DNA from 2 places in the Arthrobacter jiangjiafuii genome. Region 1 is predicted to be linked to the other one. Evidence: predicted binding sites of a transcription regulator. Region 1 holds the regulator's gene; the other holds the start of a gene.
What was found. Region 1 encodes HrcA, which represses chaperone genes, less so after heat shock. Its sites were predicted from a motif close to TTNGCACTCGNNNNNNNCGAGTGCNAA; they were not measured.
Positions count from the first base shown of each region.

Region 2: the regulator HrcA is predicted to act here: its motif matches at 2,526-2,552, upstream of groES (co-chaperone GroES).

Region 1 covers NZ_CP076022.1:2,109,692-2,118,036, reverse strand. Annotated here, with positions in the region: gene hemW (radical SAM family heme chaperone HemW) at 1-831, shown strand, start outside; gene KKR91_RS09960 (DUF4870 domain-containing protein) at 916-1,344, opposite strand; gene KKR91_RS09955 (DUF3097 domain-containing protein) at 1,472-2,314, opposite strand; gene hrcA (heat-inducible transcriptional repressor HrcA) at 2,507-3,520, shown strand; gene dnaJ (molecular chaperone DnaJ) at 3,661-4,803, shown strand; gene KKR91_RS09940 (16S rRNA (uracil(1498)-N(3))-methyltransferase) at 4,807-5,571, shown strand; gene KKR91_RS09935 (GerMN domain-containing protein) at 5,614-6,546, opposite strand; gene KKR91_RS09930 (PhoH family protein) at 6,842-7,888, shown strand; gene ybeY (rRNA maturation RNase YbeY) at 7,885-8,345, shown strand, end outside.
Region 2 covers NZ_CP076022.1:2,820,405-2,828,749, reverse strand. Annotated here, with positions in the region: gene KKR91_RS13215 (iron chelate uptake ABC transporter family permease subunit) at 1-242, opposite strand, end outside; gene KKR91_RS13210 (ABC transporter permease) at 235-1,311, opposite strand; gene KKR91_RS13205 (siderophore ABC transporter substrate-binding protein) at 1,388-2,338, opposite strand; gene groES (co-chaperone GroES) at 2,689-2,985, shown strand; gene groL (chaperonin GroEL) at 3,066-4,676, shown strand; gene KKR91_RS13190 (acyltransferase family protein) at 4,844-6,904, shown strand; gene guaB (IMP dehydrogenase) at 7,000-8,345, shown strand, end outside.

The DNA.
Region 1 (8,345 bases):
GACTCGGTCACCCCGGAGTCCCTGCAGCTGCTGGCCGACGCCGGATTCACCCGCGTCTCCTTCGGCATGCAGTCGGCCGTACCTCATGTGCTGGCGGTCCTGGACCGCACGCACACGCCGTCACGGGTTCCGCTGGCCGTGCAGTGGGCGCGCGACGCCGGACTCAAGGTGAGCGTTGACCTGATCTACGGCACGCCGGGGGAGTCGCTGGCGGACTGGGAATTCTCGGTCAAAGAGGCTCTGAGCTACGAGCCGGACCACATTTCGGCCTATGCGCTGATCATTGAGGACGGCACCAAGCTGGCCGCCCGGATGCGCCGCGGCGAAGTCCCGCCGATCGACGACGACGACCATGCGGACAAATATCTGCTCGCCGACGAACTGATGACCGCCGCAGGGCTGTCCTGGTACGAAGTGAGCAACTGGTCGCGCACACCCGCTGACCAGTGCCGGCACAACCTGGCCTACTGGCGCAGCGACGACTGGTGGGGCGTCGGCCCCGGCGCGCATTCCCACGCCGGCGGCGTGCGCTGGTGGAATGCCAAGCACCCGACCGCCTACGCCCAGCGGCTGGGCGCCGGGGAATCTCCGGCTGTGGGCCGCGAGACGCTCGACGCCGAAACCCGGTACGTGGAAGATGTCATGCTGCGCACGCGGTTGGCCGAGGGGCTGGAGCTTTCCCGGCTGAAGGACTCCGGGCGCCTTGCCGTCGCGGGCCTGATGGCCGACGGCCTGGTGGATCCGAAGGCGGCACTGACCGGACGCGTGCTGCTGACTACCAAGGGCCGCCTGCTGGCTGACGCCGTCGTCCGCCGCCTGCTGCCGGACTAGCGGTGACTAGCCCGCACAGCAACACAAAAAGGCCCCTGACCGGCAGCAATGCCGGCCCGGGGCCTTTGTCTTTGGTTCCTACTGTCAGCGGATGCGGCGCAGGTTCAGCCGGTAACGGTAGGGCCGCCCGCGGTTGACCGCAATGCCTGCCACCACGGAGGACACGGCGATGGCCACCCAGAGCAGCGCATTGATGATGGCAAAGATCCAGCCGATTCCCGGGATGAAGGACAGCAGCCAGGCCAGCAGCGCAAGGATGGTGGGGGGAAGCGTGAAGTTCAGTGCTTCCTTGGATTCCTGGGCGGTGAACGGGCCGCGGTCCCGGAAGACCAGATAAATGACCAGGGACGGAACGAAGCCCAGGATGCCGCCGAAATGCGCCATCGTGGCCCATTGCCGGTCTTCTGATGCCGTCAGGGGCAGCGCGTTGGCCGGAGCACCCTGATAGAGGGGACGCTCGCCGGAACTCCGGTCGTCGGGGTGGGGCTGGTGGTTCTGACGTGTGTTCGACACTGCTGTTTCCTTTTGACTCTTGACGCTGATGGAGCGGCACGCCTTGTGGAGCTAAACGCTGCTGAGTATCTCATCTAGAGTACTGGCAAGCGGGCCGGGATCGGGCATACACGCCGCGGGGCGGCAGCTACGGAACCGTGAGGAAATCGATGACTTCCTCCACCCGGCCCAGCAGTGACGGCTCCAGATCGGCATACGATGTGACCGAACCCAGCAGCTTTTTCCAGCCGATCGCCACGTCCGTGTGGTTCCTGTGCGGCCAGCCCAGACCTTTGAGGATGCCGGTCTTCCAATCCTCGTTCCGCGGCACCACCGGCCAGGCAGCCAGGCCGATCGCCGTCGGCTTGATGGCCTGCCAGACATCCACATACGGATGGCCCACTATGAGCACATTCCCGCGGGCCCCCGGGGAGGTCATGGCCTCGGCGGCGATCCGCGATTCCTTGGAACCGGGCACCAGATGGTCCACCAGGATGCCCAGCCGGCGGCCGGGTCCGGGTCCGAACTCCTTGACCGCCGCGTACAGGTCATCCACGCCATGCAGGGGCTCGACGACGATGCCCTCCACCCGCAGGTCATCGCCCCAGACCTTCTCCACCAGTTCGGCGTCGTGCTTTCCCTCCACCCAGATGCGGCTGGCCTTGGCGGTGCGGGCCCGGACGTTCTCCACCCGGACCGAGCCGGACGCCGTCCGCCGGGACGCGGGGGCAGCGGCCTTCACAGCCGGAACCACCTCCACCGGCTCGCCGTCCAGCAGGAAGCCGAAGCCCAGCTCAAAGGACTTGGTCTTGCCGCGCCGGTCCTCCAGCACCATCAGGTGCAGCCCGCCGGACTTCTCCACCCGGACCACCGCACCGACCCAGCCGGTCTGCACGTCTTCAAGCACGAGTCCGGCTTCGGCACCCACTTTGGGCAGCACCCGGCGGGCCGGAGCGCTGATGTCCTGGGGCCCCCACGAAAAGTTCGACACGGGTGTTTCCTCGCTGTTGTTGGGCCGCGCGCAGTTGGACAGGGCGCACGTCTGCGCGTGCACGGCACGGACTTTCAATGCTAACAACGTCCCTGATCCGTATTAGACTTAGCACTTGGGCATGGTGAGTGCTAACGACACGCGGCCCGAAACGCAACGGACAACGCCGGACATCAGCGAGGGAGGACAACCATGAGTGAACCACGCAGACTCGAGGTGCTCCGCGCGATTGTCGAGGATTACGTGCATTCGCGTGAGCCCGTCGGATCCAAGGCCCTGGTGGAACGCCACCGTCTGGGTGTTTCCAGCGCCACGATCCGCAACGACATGGCTGCCCTGGAGGAAGAGGGCCTGATTGTCGCCCCGCATACCTCCGCCGGGCGCATCCCCACCGATAAGGGCTACCGCCTGTTCGTGGACCGGATCTCCGACGTCAAGCCGCTGTCCGCGGCCGAACGCAAAGCCATCCAGACCCTGCTCGAGGGCGCCGAAGACCTCGACGACGTCATGGAACGCACCGTGCGGCTGCTGTCCCAGCTGACCAACCAGGTGGCAGTGGTGCAGTACCCGCATCTGGGCAACGCACAGGTGCGCCACATCGAGTTTGTCCTGCTGGCTCCGGCACAGGTGCTGGTGGTGCTGATCTCCACCACGGGCCGGGTGGAGCAGCGTGTTGTACCGGTTCCGGATCCCGTGACCGAACCCGACCTGATGGCCCTGCGCCAGCATTTCCTGGCGTCGCTGAGCGGCACCCCGCTGACCCGGATCACCGGCCACCTGGCTGAATGCCTGGCCACCGTGCCGGTGCATAAGCGCCGCACCGCAACGGTCCTGGCCCGTTCGCTGGAACAGCTGGCCGGCATCAACCGCGAAGACCGTATGGTGATGGCCGGGACAGCCAATCTGGCCCGGTCCACCGTGGACTTCCCGCTTACCATCGGCCCCATCCTCGAGGCACTCGAGGAACAAGTGGTCATGCTCCGGTTGTTGTCCGAGATGGAACAGGATGCCCGCGGCGTCTCGGTGCGGATCGGACGGGAAAACCCGCACGGCTCGCTCTCCGAAGCCTCCGTCGTGGCCACCGGCTACGGACCCGACGCTTCGGCGAAGGTGGGGGTCCTGGGCCCCACACGCATGGACTACCCCAACACGATGTCAACAGTGCGGGCCGTGGCCCGTTATCTGTCCCGGATACTGAACAACTAGAAAAGCGTTAGACAATACAGCTACAGCAGTTCTCCGGCTGTTCCGCTGCCCGAGGGCCGCGGAAACCGGGAAAGGCCTTCGCGCAGAAGGCGCCGCGCCAACATGCGGGAACTGCCAATTACAGGAAGCGATGTGCACGAGTGAGCGATCACTACCAGGTTCTGGGTGTCGGACGCGACGCCACGGGCGAAGAAATCAAGAAGGCCTACCGCAAGCTGGCCCGCAAGCTGCACCCCGACGTCAACCCCGCCCCCGGGGCACAGGATGAGTTCAAGGCCGTAACCCACGCCTACGAAGTGCTCGCCGACCCGCAGAAGCGCCGGATCTACGACACCACGGGCAACGAAAACGGCAATGACAACGGTTTCGGCGGCGGCGCGGGCTTCAGCGGCCAGGGCTTCGGCTTCCAGGACATTTTCGACACCTTCTTCGGCGGCGCCGCGGGAGGCGGAGGACGCGGACCGGCCTCACGCACCCGCCGCGGCCAGGACGCCCTGATCAACGTCCGGATCGACCTGAAGGATGCCGTCTTCGGCACCAACAAGAAGATCGAGGTCGACACCGCCGTCACCTGCCCCACCTGTGACGGCAGCTGCTGCCAGCCCGGCACCTCCCCGCGGACCTGCGACATCTGCCATGGAACCGGGCAGGTGCAGCGCGCGGTCCGGTCGATCCTGGGCCAGGTCATGACCACCGCGCCGTGCGGGTCCTGCCAGGGCTACGGCACGGTCATTCCCGACCCCTGCCACGAATGCGCCGGCGAAGGCCGCGTCCGCAGCCGCCGCAGCCTGAACATCAAGATCCCCGCAGGCGTTGCCACCGGCACCCGCATCCAGCTGGGCGGCCAGGGCGAAGCAGGCACCGCCGGCGGACCGCAGGGCGACCTGTACGTGGAAATCCGGGTCAACGCCGATCCCACCTTCGTACGTGAAGGCGATGACCTGCACGCCACCCTGACGGTGCCCATGACGGCAGCGGCCCTGGGCTCGGTCATCAACTTTGAAACCTTCGACGGCGACCGCGAAATCACGGTCAAGGCCGGCACCCAGTCCGGCGAAATCAGCACCCTGAAGGGCCTGGGCGTCACCCACCTGCGCGGTTACGGCCGCGGTGACCTGCTGGTCCACCTTCATGTGGAGACCCCGCAGAAGCTGGATTCCGAGCAGGAGGAACTGCTGCGCAAGCTCGCGCAGCTGCGCGGCGAAGAATACGCCGAGGGCCGTCTGGCCAACAGTGGAACGGGTGTGTTCGCCCGGCTGCGGGACCGCCTGGGCAATCACTGACCAATGACCAATCCGATCTTCTTCGGTGAGCCCGGCGCCGTCCGCGCCGCCGGCCCCGGGTCAGTTTTTGTGCTCGAAGGACCCGAGGCCCACCACGCCGTGGCGGTGAAGCGGCTGGCGCCGGGCGAACCGGTGGACATTGTCGACGGCGCCGGACGCCGGCTCACCGGCACGGTCTCCGCCGTCGCTCCGGCACGGCTGGAAGTCGACGTCGCCGTCGTCAGCGAGGAGGACGGACCCGCCGACACGCTGATCCTGGTCCAGGCCCTCGCCAAGGGCGGCCGCGACGAGCAGGCGGTCGAGGCGGCAACGGAGCTGGGAGTACATACGGTCATTCCCTGGCAGTCCGAACGCAGCATTGTCCGCTGGCGCGCCGACAAAGCGGCCAAGGGACAGGCAAAGTGGCAGGGGATCGTTACCGCGGCGGCCAAGCAGTCCCGCCGTTCAGTGATTCCGCAGGTCGAAGGGGTCGTTGACTCCAAGGACCTTGCACGCCGGCTGGCAACGGTGGACCTGGTGCTGGTGCTGCATGAGGAGGCCGACGGCGCCTTGGTGCCGGCGGTCCATGACGCCCGGCGGCGGGCAGGGGACCGGCCGCTGAGCATTGCCGTGGTGGTGGGGCCCGAAGGCGGCATCAGCGGCGGCGAAGTGGAGCTGCTGCGCTCCGGCGGCGCGGTGGCGGTACGGCTGGGACAGCACGTGATGCGTTCCTCCACGGCCGGCCCGGCAGCACTGGCTGTCCTGAATTCCGCGCTGGGCCGCTGGTAGCACGCCGGGCGGCTGGCAGGTGAGAACCAGCGGCCGGCGGAACTACTTAAGGTCGGAGTGGATGCTCACGCGCTTGGAATCCTCATTGGCCCGCTCGGTGCCGTGGAAGACACTCACGCTGTAGTCCCCGGGAGAGAGCTCCACGGTAAAGCTGTAGAGGGAGGTTCCGCCTGTGGGCGCCTCAAGGTCGGCGAAGCCGCTTTCGACGGCAGCTGCCGCAGGCCGGCCGTCCACGATCGGTTCCACCCGCCAGGAGAGCTGGCCGCCTTCGGACCGGGCTGCCCCGCTGACCGTGAGGGAGGTCGGATTCCCGGATCCCTCCTGCGGGTCAATGATCCAGATCGGCGCCACGAGCGTTGCGTCACGCTGCAGTTCCCCTTCCAGCACCTCGTGCCCGAAGGCCCGGTAGCCGGCCTTGCCATCCACCAGCAGCACCACGGAGGGTGTATGCCCTACGGTGGTCAGGCCTGCATTGGCGGCAGCGGCAGTGGCGGTGTACACCAGCTGCTGGATGGCGCGGTGGGCCATACCTGCATCGAGGGAGGTCTTGAACGCGTCGGCGGAAAGATCCACCGTGATGACGTTTTTGGCCGAGATGGAAGCGGTGACGGATTCGGCTTTGTGCCACGGATTGAAATAGTCCGGATCGGAGGGTGCGCCGGCGGTCATCGCCTGAACGGCCTCACTGATCGGATCCCCGTCCTTCTCCGCTGGCTGGAATTCGCGGTACAGCAGAACATCGGAACCGTTCAGCCCCAGCCAATACACGGGGATCAGGCCCGGCGCGGTCTCTCCGCCGGGAAGCGTCGCCACGGTCATGGGCGAGGAGGCGGCCCGTGCGGCGTCGCCAAAGGACGTCGGCATGGAGGTGGTGGGGTTCGCTGCCACTACGCCGCAGCCGCTAAGGAGCAGTGAAGAGGCCGCGAGCAGGCCAAGGGTCCGCCGGCCCGGGGGGCGGTTCCGCCATGTGGTCATACCGTCCTCCTCTCCCAGCGTCAGTTTCCGGGAGCTTTCCCGGGTTGGTCTCTTTCCAGCTTGGCACACGCAAAACAGCCGATTGCCGGTCTTGACCTTCTCGCTACCGGACTGAGACCCGATTGAGACAGAGGCATGCGCCGGCCGCCACCCCGTTCGGGCCGAGCGCTTTGTCCGGGAGCAGACGCGCAGGTGCGGCATCAAGTAATATTGGAATGTCTGTCTTAACTTCGGCGGGCTTACCTCCACACTCTCTCTGCGAAGGGGCGATGAAAGGCCTGGGAAGGCCGAACATATGACTGAATCCTCAGGAATTGGCACCATTGGACTGGATCGGCGGACCATCGTTTTCGATTCAACGGAACACATGGTCCAGTCACTGGGTGCCAATGACGAGGCACTCAAGATCATTGAGGCCGCCTATCCGGAAGCCAACCTCCATGTACGGGGCAACGAGCTGTCGATCTCCGGCCCGGCTCCTGTGGTGGAACTTACCCACAGGCTGGTGAATGAAGTCCGGGTTCTTGCCCGCAGCCAGACCCGGGTCACCCCGCAGCTGGTGGAGCAGCTGATCACCATGCTCCGGGACCAGAGCGCCCCGCGCCCGGCAGAGGTCCTCACGCAGAACATCCTCTCCACCCGCGGCCGGACCATCCGTCCCAAGACGCTGAACCAGCGCAACTATGTCGATGCGATCGATGAAAACACCATTGTCTTCGGCATCGGCCCGGCGGGTACCGGCAAGACCTACCTCGCGATGGCCAAGGCGGTTCAGGCGCTGCAGCAGAAGGAAGTCAGCCGGATCATCCTGACCCGTCCGGCCGTTGAGGCCGGAGAGCGCCTGGGGTTCTTGCCCGGCACGCTCAGCGACAAGATCGACCCCTACCTCCGTCCGCTCTACGATGCCCTGCACGACATGATGGACCCGGATTCGATTCCGCGGCTCATGGCCGCCGGAACCATCGAAGTGGCGCCGCTGGCGTACATGCGCGGGCGGACGCTCAACGACGCCTTCATCATCCTCGATGAGGCGCAGAACACCACGCCCGAACAGATGAAGATGTTCCTGACCCGCCTGGGCTTCGGCTCCAAGATGGTGGTCACCGGAGACGTCACCCAGGTGGACCTGCCCGGCGGCACGGCATCCGGCCTGCGGATCGTGCACGACATCCTCGGGGACATTGATGACGTGGCGTTCAAGGAACTCAGTGCAGCCGACGTCGTCCGGCACTCCCTGGTCAGCAGCATCGTGACCGCCTACAGCGAATGGGACGAAACACGGCGCGGCGATTCCGCGACCACCGGCCGCCGCCGGACAGCCGGACAGGAAAGCGCCAAATGAGCATTGAAGTAAACAACGAATCCACGGTTGCAGCAGACGAAGAGGAACTTGCCCGGCTGGGCCGGTACCTGCTGGACAACCTGTACGTGCACCCCGAAGCCGAGCTGTCCATCATCCTGGTGGACGAGGAGGCCATGGAAAAGCTGCACATCGAATGGATGGACATCCCCGGCGCCACCGATGTGCTCTCCTTCCCGATGGACGAACTGCGCCCGGGTGTTCCCGGCCGCCCGACGCCGGCCGGAGTGCTCGGAGACATCGTCCTGTGTCCCCAGGTTGCCGCCGAACAGGCGCAGACGGCCGGTCACAGCATGCAGGAGGAACTGCTGCTGCTGACCACCCACGGCGTCCTCCATCTGCTGGGCTACGACCACGCGGAGCCCGAGGAGGAAAAGGAAATGTTCGGCCTGCAGCGTGACCTGCTGTCTTCCTACCTGGGCCGGGATGCCCCGAAGGA
Region 2 (8,345 bases), 710 kb from region 1:
CCGACGGCGTACGCCACCAGGATCATGGAGGCCACCTTGATGGCGCGGCGGGGGAGGATGTAGCCGATGTTCCCGCGCAGCTCAATGGTCATGAACACGGCGACCAGGGCTGCTGCCACCACTGACAGCGTGATGATCCAGAACTTCGGCGGCAGCGACCGGACCGGATGCCGGCGGTGGGAAACCAACGCCGTCGGCAACGGGCTGGCGGGAGCTTCGAGGCCGGTTTCAGTTTTAGCCACGGTCGGCACGCTTTCGCAGGAGCAGGTAGAGGAAGAGGACGCTGCCGATGGCGGCGACAATGACACCCACCGGGATCTCGTACGGATAGCGGATGGTGCGCCCGATGATGTCGCAGGCAAGGACAAAACCGGCGCCGAAGACGGCTACCCAGGGGACGGCCCGGCGCACGTTGTCACCGATCAGCAGCGACACGAGGTTGGGCACGATCAGGCCCAGGAAGGGGATGGACCCGACGCTGACGACGACGACGGCGCTGATCAGGGACACGATCACCAGTCCCAGGGCCATGACGCGGTTGTAGTTCAAACCCAGGTTGGTGGTGAAGTCGGCGCCCATCCCTGCGACGGTGAAGCGGTCGGCTGCCAGATACCCGATGACGGTCAGCAGTCCCACAATCCACAGGAGCTCGTACCGGCCGCGCAGGACGCCGGAAAAGTCGCCCACCATCCAGCTGTTCAAGGTCTGCAGCAGGTCGGTGCGGTAGGCGAAGAAGGTTGTTACGGCTGAAATGACACCGCCGAGCATGATGCCCACCAGTGGAACCAGGAGGGTGTTGCGCAGCGGCAGGCGGCGCAGGATCAGCAGGAACAGTGCTGTTCCGGCGGCGGCAAATAGCGTGGCAGTGGACATCTTCAGCATCATCGATGCGCCGGGAATCAGGATGGTGACGACCAGGATGCCCAGCGATGCGGATTCAACTGTGCCCACGGTGGAGGGTTCCACGAACTTGTTACGGGCCATCAGCTGCATGATCAGTCCGGCGACGCTGACGGCCATGCCGGCGAGGATGATGCTCAGTGTGCGCGGCACGCGGCTGACCCAGAAGACCTGCCAGGCCGCGGGGTCGCCCGCGGTCAGGGACCGCAGCGAGACATCGCTGACGCCGATGAACATGCTCGCCACCGCCAGCACCAGCACCAGCGCGGCGCCCAGCGCGAGGCCGGGCAGGGCGCGCGGAAGCCGCCGTCGTCGGCTGGCGACGTCAGCGGCTGGCGGGGCAGGGGCGGTAACCGGGGGAGGAGGCTGTGAAGAAGCCTGGCCTGGTTCCGGGACGGCAGGGGCGCTCATATCAAAAAGTCCGGTCTCCGTGGCCCGGGCACGCGGCATGAAGCCAGGCGCCCGGGCTGCGGGTGGAAAGCAGGAGTTAGGAAATACCGTTCTGGACTTCGGTCACCATGGCGTCCACATTGTTCAGGCCGTAGCCCACGAGGTACCAGCTATTGGCGTTGAGCGCGGTGATGCGCTCGTTCTTGGCTGCGTTGGTGCCATTGACCAGTTCGTTGTCCAGGACGGCAACGGCGGCTTCGCCGCTCTCGCCCACTGCGGTGTCACGGTCGATGACGAAGAGGTTGTCGGGGTTCTTATCGGCGATGTACTCGGCGGTGATGGATTCGCCGTGCTTGCCGTCGGCCTTGATCTCGGCAACCGGGGTGACGCCCAGGACGTCGTGGATGATGCCGAAGCGGGAGCCGGCGCCGTAGGCGGTCATTTCCCCGCCGCTGGTCATCACGATCAGGCCGGTGCCTGCTTCGGCTGCAGCGGTCTTGGTCTCTTCGATGCGCGCGTCGATGGCTGCCAGCTTCTCTTCGGCGGCTTCCTCCTTGTCGAAGATGCGGCCCAGGGTGCCGGTGACTTCCTTGAAGGATGCCATCGAATCTGCAGCATCAACGCTGAGGTCGATGGTGGGGGCAATCTTGCTCAGCTCTTCATAGGACGCGGCGACGCGGCCGGAGATGATGATCAGGTCCGGGGCACCTTCGCTGATTGCCTCGAAGTCCGGCTCCTTCATGGAGCCGATCTTGGCGTAGTCATCGCCAGCGTACTTGGACAGGCTCTCGGGGAAGTTGGCGGCGGGAACACCGTCGACGTCAACGTCGAGGGCGTTCATGGTGTCCAGTGCGCCGAGGTCAAAGGTGTAGACGGTTTCGGGATTGACCGGGACCTCGGTGCTGCCCTGGGCATGCTCCACAGTGATGTTGGCCGGTTTGGCCGCGGCATCGGCAGACGCTTCGGTCTCTGCGCCGCACGCGCTGAGGGCGAGGAGGGAAGCCAGGGCGGTCCCTGCGACAAGGCGGGACTTGAAAGTGTTTTTCACGGTAAGGAACTCCAGCTGCTTAGGTCAACGTCCGCCCGGCGGGGAAACCACCAATAAGGACACAGAAATGTTTGCTAATGTGTGCGCGCCTTTGAAAGCTACCGTGTTAGGTGAGCCTAAGGCAACTTGGAAGCATGACGAAGGCAACAAAAGAACTTCCCGGAGCAGGTAGCCCAAAAAAGGATTGTTGGCACTCGCCTTGACCGAGTGCTAACCGTTGCATAAAGTCGGAGCTAGCACTCTCCAAGTGAGGGTGCTAATTCCTGAGGGAAGCGCCATCCGGCACCGCGACGACGGCCAGCGCCTACCGACGGCCCCATCCGTTAGTAACTACGCAAAGGAGAGCCCGAGTGTCGGTCTCGATTAAGCCCCTTGAGGATCGCATTGTTGTCCGCCCCCTCGAAGCCGAGCAGACCACTGCTTCCGGCCTCGTCATCCCGGACACCGCCAAGGAAAAGCCCCAGGAGGGCGAAGTTGTCGCAGTAGGCCCCGGCCGTGTTGACGACAACGGCAACCGCGTTCCGGTTGATGTTTCCGAAGGTGACGTTGTCATCTACTCGAAGTACGGCGGAACCGAAGTCAAGCACGGCGGCCAGGAGTACCTGGTGCTGTCCGCCCGCGACGTGCTGGCCATCGTCGTTAAGTAGTCGAAAAAGGGAAACCCCGGCCAATCTGGCCGGGGTTTTCTGATGCAGGTGCAGATGTAGCTGTCGGAAAGGACACACACATGGCAAAGCAATTGGAGTTCAACGACTCCGCCCGCCGTTCGCTGGAGGCCGGCGTCGACAAGCTGGCCAACACCGTCAAGGTGACCCTCGGCCCGCGCGGCCGCAACGTAGTGCTCGCCAAGACCTGGGGCGCTCCCACCATCACGAACGACGGCGTCACCATCGCCCGTGAGGTTGAGCTGGAGGACCCGTACGAGAACCTCGGCGCACAGCTGGCCAAGGAAGTAGCAACCAAGACCAACGATGTTGCCGGCGACGGCACCACCACCGCAACCGTCCTGGCCCAGGCGCTGGTCAAGGAAGGCCTGCGCAACGTTGCTGCCGGCGCAGCTCCGGGCCAGCTCAAGCGCGGCATGGAGACTGCCGTGGAGGCAGTGGCAGCCCGCCTGCTGGAAAATGCCAAGGAAGTCCAGGGCAACCAGGTGGCGCATGTCGCCGCCATCTCCGCGCAGAGCACCGAGATCGGCGAGCTGCTCGCCAAGGCCTTTGACACCGTCGGCAAGGACGGCGTCATCACCATCGAGGAATCCTCCTCGACGCAGACCGAACTGGTCATCACCGAGGGCATGCAGTTCGACAAGGGCTACCTGTCCCCGTACTTCGTGACCGATCCGGAGCGTCAGGAAGCCGTCCTCGAGGACGCCTTGATCCTGATCAACTCCGGCAAGATCTCCTCCGTGGCCGAGTTCCTGCCGCTGCTGGAAAAGGCGCTGCAGACCTCCAAGCCGCTGTTCATCATCGCCGAGGACATTGAAGGCGAAGCCCTGTCCACCCTGGTGGTCAACAAGATCCGCGGCACCCTGAACGTGGTAGCCGTCAAGGCTCCCGGCTTCGGCGACCGCCGCAAGGCCATGATGCAGGACATCGCCACCCTCACCGGTGCGCAGGTTGTCTCCCCGGACCTGGGCCTGAAGCTGGACCAGGTTGGCCTTGAGGTGCTGGGTTCGGCCCGCCGCATCACGGTCACCAAGGACAGCACCACCATCGTCGACGGAACCGGCTCGGAATCAGACGTCGCGGACCGCGTTTCCCAGATCCGTGCAGAGATTGAGCGCTCGGATTCCGACTGGGACCGCGAGAAGCTGCAGGAACGCCTGGCCAAGCTCTCCGGCGGCATTGGTGTCATCAAGGTCGGCGCAGCCACCGAGGTTGAGCTGAAGGAAAAGAAGCACCGCATCGAAGACGCCGTGTCTTCCACGCGTGCAGCCCTGGAAGAGGGCATTGTGGCCGGCGGCGGTTCCGCACTGGTCCACGCTGCCAAGGCCCTGGACACCGATCCGGAGGTCGCCAAGCTCGAAGGCGACGCCGCCACCGCCGTGGGCCTGGTGCGCCGCGCACTGGCCCAGCCGCTGCGCTGGATCGCCGAGAACGCCGGTGCCGAAGGCATGGTTGTTGTTGCCAAGGTCACCGACCTCGAGGTCAACCACGGCTTCAACGCCGCAACCGGCGTCTACGAGAACCTCGTTGACGCCGGGATCATCGACCCGGTCAAGGTCACGCGGTCGGCGCTGCGCAACGCGGCGTCCATCGCCGCGCTGGTCCTCACCACGGAAGCTCTCGTGGTGGAGAAGCCGGCCGACAACGACGAAGATCACGGCCACCAGCACTAGGTGCCGTAAAAGCCCCGGATCCAGTGTGGAAATCCGCACCGGATCCGGGGCTTTTTGCTGTCCGGAGACCGCCGGATCCCCGCCCCGGAGAAACACCGCGGCCGGTGCCCTGTTGTTTGAACTGTAAACTTCAACGGTATTTCGGATCAGAGGAAGTTCTAATTATTTTGAGTTCTAACGTGGTTTCGGCTCCGCACCAGCGGCGCTACCGGCCCGAAGTCCAGGGCCTGCGCGCCCTGGCCGTAGTGCTGGTGGTGCTCTACCACGTCTGGCTGGGCCGGGTCTCCGGCGGTGTGGACATCTTCCTCCTGATCTCCGCTTTCCTGCTGACCGGCTCCTTTGTGCGCAAGGTCGAAGCCGGGGCGCCGCTGGCACTGGGCCGCTACTGGCTTCACCGCTTCAAGGGCCTGCTGCCCGCCGCGGTGGTTGTCCTGCTGGCTGTGCTTGCCGCCAGCGCGTGGCTGCTGCCCAAGAGTGACTGGGCCGGGATTTTCCGGCAGGTCTGGTCCTCGCTGTTCTACGTGCAGAACTGGACCCTGGCCAACAGCTCAGTGGACTACTACGCCCGGGACAACAGTGCGGCCAGCCCGCTGCAGCACTTCTGGTCCCTCTCCGTCCAGGGACAGGTCTTCATCCTCTGGCCGCTGATCTTCGCCGGTGCCGCCTTCGCGGCCAACCGGCTGCGGCTGCGCTACCGGCATGTCCTGCTCGGAGTCTTCGGAGCGGTCTTCCTGTGCTCGCTGGCCTTTTCCATCTGGCAGACGGCCGTGAACCAGGGATATGCCTACTTCGACACCCGGACCCGCCTGTGGGAGTTCGCTCTCGGCTCGCTGCTGGCCTTGGCCCTGCCGTATCTGCGCTTTGGCCGGATCCCGCGCATCATCATGGGGTGGATCGGTGTTGCTGCGATGCTCAGCTGCGGAGTCCTCCTGCAGGTGCAGCAGCAGTTCCCCGGCTACATGGCGCTGTGGCCCACGCTGGCCGCGGCCCTGATCATCACCGCCGGAGACACCGGCAGCCGGGCCGGCGCGGACCGCTTCCTCTCCTCCAAGCCGCTGGTGGCCATGGGGAACAACTCCTACGCGCTGTACCTGTGGCACTGGCCGGTCCTCGTGCTCTGGCTGGTCACCGCCGGGAAGGAAAACGCCGGACTGCTGGACGGCGCCGTCGTCATCGCGCTCTCCTGCGTCCTGGCCGTGCTCACCACCTCGCTGGTGGAGAACCCAATGAGCCGCTGGTCCTGGCCCAATACGGCACCGTGGCGCACCGCCGTCGTCGTCGCCGCGTCCCTGGCCCTGGTCGCTGCGCCGCTGGCCGGCTGGCAGGCCGGCGTCCGCAGCCAGGAGCAGGCCGTGCGGCTGCAGACCGTGATGGACAATCCCGGCGCGCTGGCCCTCGACCCCGGCTTTGAATATGCCGGTTCCACCGACGCCGTGGTGAAGCCCTCCTCAACCGGCATGGGCGCCGAGTGGGCGAAAACCGACGGCGCCTGCGAAGAGGCCTACCTGCCGGAGGACCCGCTGCTGGCCGGCTGCCTGCGGATCGGTTCCGCCGAAGGGGCCGTCAAGAGCATCGTGGTGCTCGGGGACTCCCATGCCCAGCAGTGGCTGTCCGCCCTGGGCCCGGTGGCCAAGGCGAACAACTGGCACCTCGTGGCGCTGCTCAAGCCGGGCTGCCGCTACGGCGCCGCCGCCGAAAGCCGCAGCGAGGAATGCAACGCGTTCAACGCGGCCTCCTCCGACTACGTGCAGCAAACGGTTCCCGACGCTGTCTTCACGGTCGCATCCGTCTCCAAGCCCAGCTCGGCGGAGGAAACCCTGGCCGACGGCTACGAGGCAGGGGTTGCCCCCTTCACTGCTGCCGGAATCGACGTGCTTGCCATGCGGGACAACCCCCGCTTCGACTTCGACATGGTCAAGTGCCTGGACGCCAACAACCTCGACACCACGGCGTGCACCCTGCCGCGCACCCAGCTCCTGGCCGCCGTCTCACCGCTGGATGCACTCGCCGCGACCCCCGGGATCCACACCCTGGATATGACCGACCAGCTCTGCACCGCCCAGGAATGCCCGGGCATCATCGGCAACACCTTCGTCTACATGGACCACGACCACCTGAGCCGCACCTACCTCGAGACCACCACCGGCGTCCTCGCCCGACGGATTCTCGCGGCGACAGGCTGGGAGGGAACAGCTGTGAGCGCCACCACCAACGAATTGTTGGAATAGGGACCCGGAGGCTTTCGTTTTAGGATGTAAGGAAGCCAACCGGTCCTTTCCCGGTTCCCTCCATCCCTCCGGTCCCCCGCGAAAGAGGCGTAGTTTTGAGCCAGCAGTCCCCAGAGCATGATCCGTTCGGCTTCATCGGCCTGACCTACGACGACGTCCTGCTGCTGCCCGGCCCGACGGACGTCATCCCGTCCGAGGCGGACACGTCTTCCCGCCTGTCAAAGCGGATCCGGGTGCACACGCCCCTGCTGTCCGCAGCCATGGACACGGTTACCGAATCCCGCATGGCCATCGCCATGGCCCGCCAGGGCGGGCTCGGCGTGATTCACCGCAACCTCTCCATCCCCGACCAGGCTGAGCACGTCGACCGGGTCAAGCGCAGCGAATCCGGCATGATCACCAACCCGGTCACCATTTCCCCGGAAGCCACCCTGCAGGACTTGGACGACCTGTGCGCGCACTTCCGCGTCTCGGGCCTGCCCGTGGTGGACACGGACAACAAGCTGCTGGGCATCGTGACCAACCGCGACACACGCTTCATTCCGCGCGCCGACTATCCGCACCGCAAGGTCAGCGAAGTCATGACCCGGATGCCGCTGATCACCGGCCGCGTGGGTATCAGCGCCGAGGAAACCATGGAGCTGCTCGGCAAGCACCGCATCGAGAAGCTGCCGCTGGTCGACAATGACGGCCGCCTGCAGGGCCTGATCACGGTCAAGGACTTCGACAAGGCAGAGCAGTACCCGCTGGCCACCAAGGATGACGAAGGCCGGCTGCGTGTCGGTGCCGCCATCGGTTTCTTCGGTGACGGCTACGAGCGCGCCATGACGCTGGTCGACGCCGGCGTCGACATCCTGGTTGTGGACACCGCCAACGGCCACAGCGCCGGGGTGCTGGAAATGATCTCCCGCCTGAAGAAGGACCCGGCGGCTGCGCACGTCGATATCATCGGCGGCCAGGCAGCCACCCGTGAAGGCGCCCAGGCACTCATTGATGCCGGCGCCGACGCCATCAAGGTCGGTGTCGGTCCGGGCTCCATCTGCACCACCCGCGTGGTGGCCGGCGTGGGCGTTCCCCAGATCACAGCCATCTACGAGGCCTCCAAGGCAGCCATCCCGGCCGGCATTCCGCTGATCGCCGACGGCGGCCTGCAGTACTCGGGCGACATCGGCAAGGCGATTGTGGCCGGCGCCGATACCGTAATGCTCGGCGGCCTGCTCGCCGGCTCCGCGGAAAGCCCGGGAGACCTGGTCTTCGTCAACGGCAAGCAGTTCAAGTCCTACCGCGGCATGGGCTCCCTGGGCGCCATGCAGTCCCGGGGCAAGAACACCTCGTACTCCAAGGACCGCTACTTCCAGGCGGACGTTCCCTCCGACGAGAAGCTGATTCCCGAGGGCATCGAGGGCCAGGTGCCCTACCGCGGCCCGCTTTCCGCCGTCGC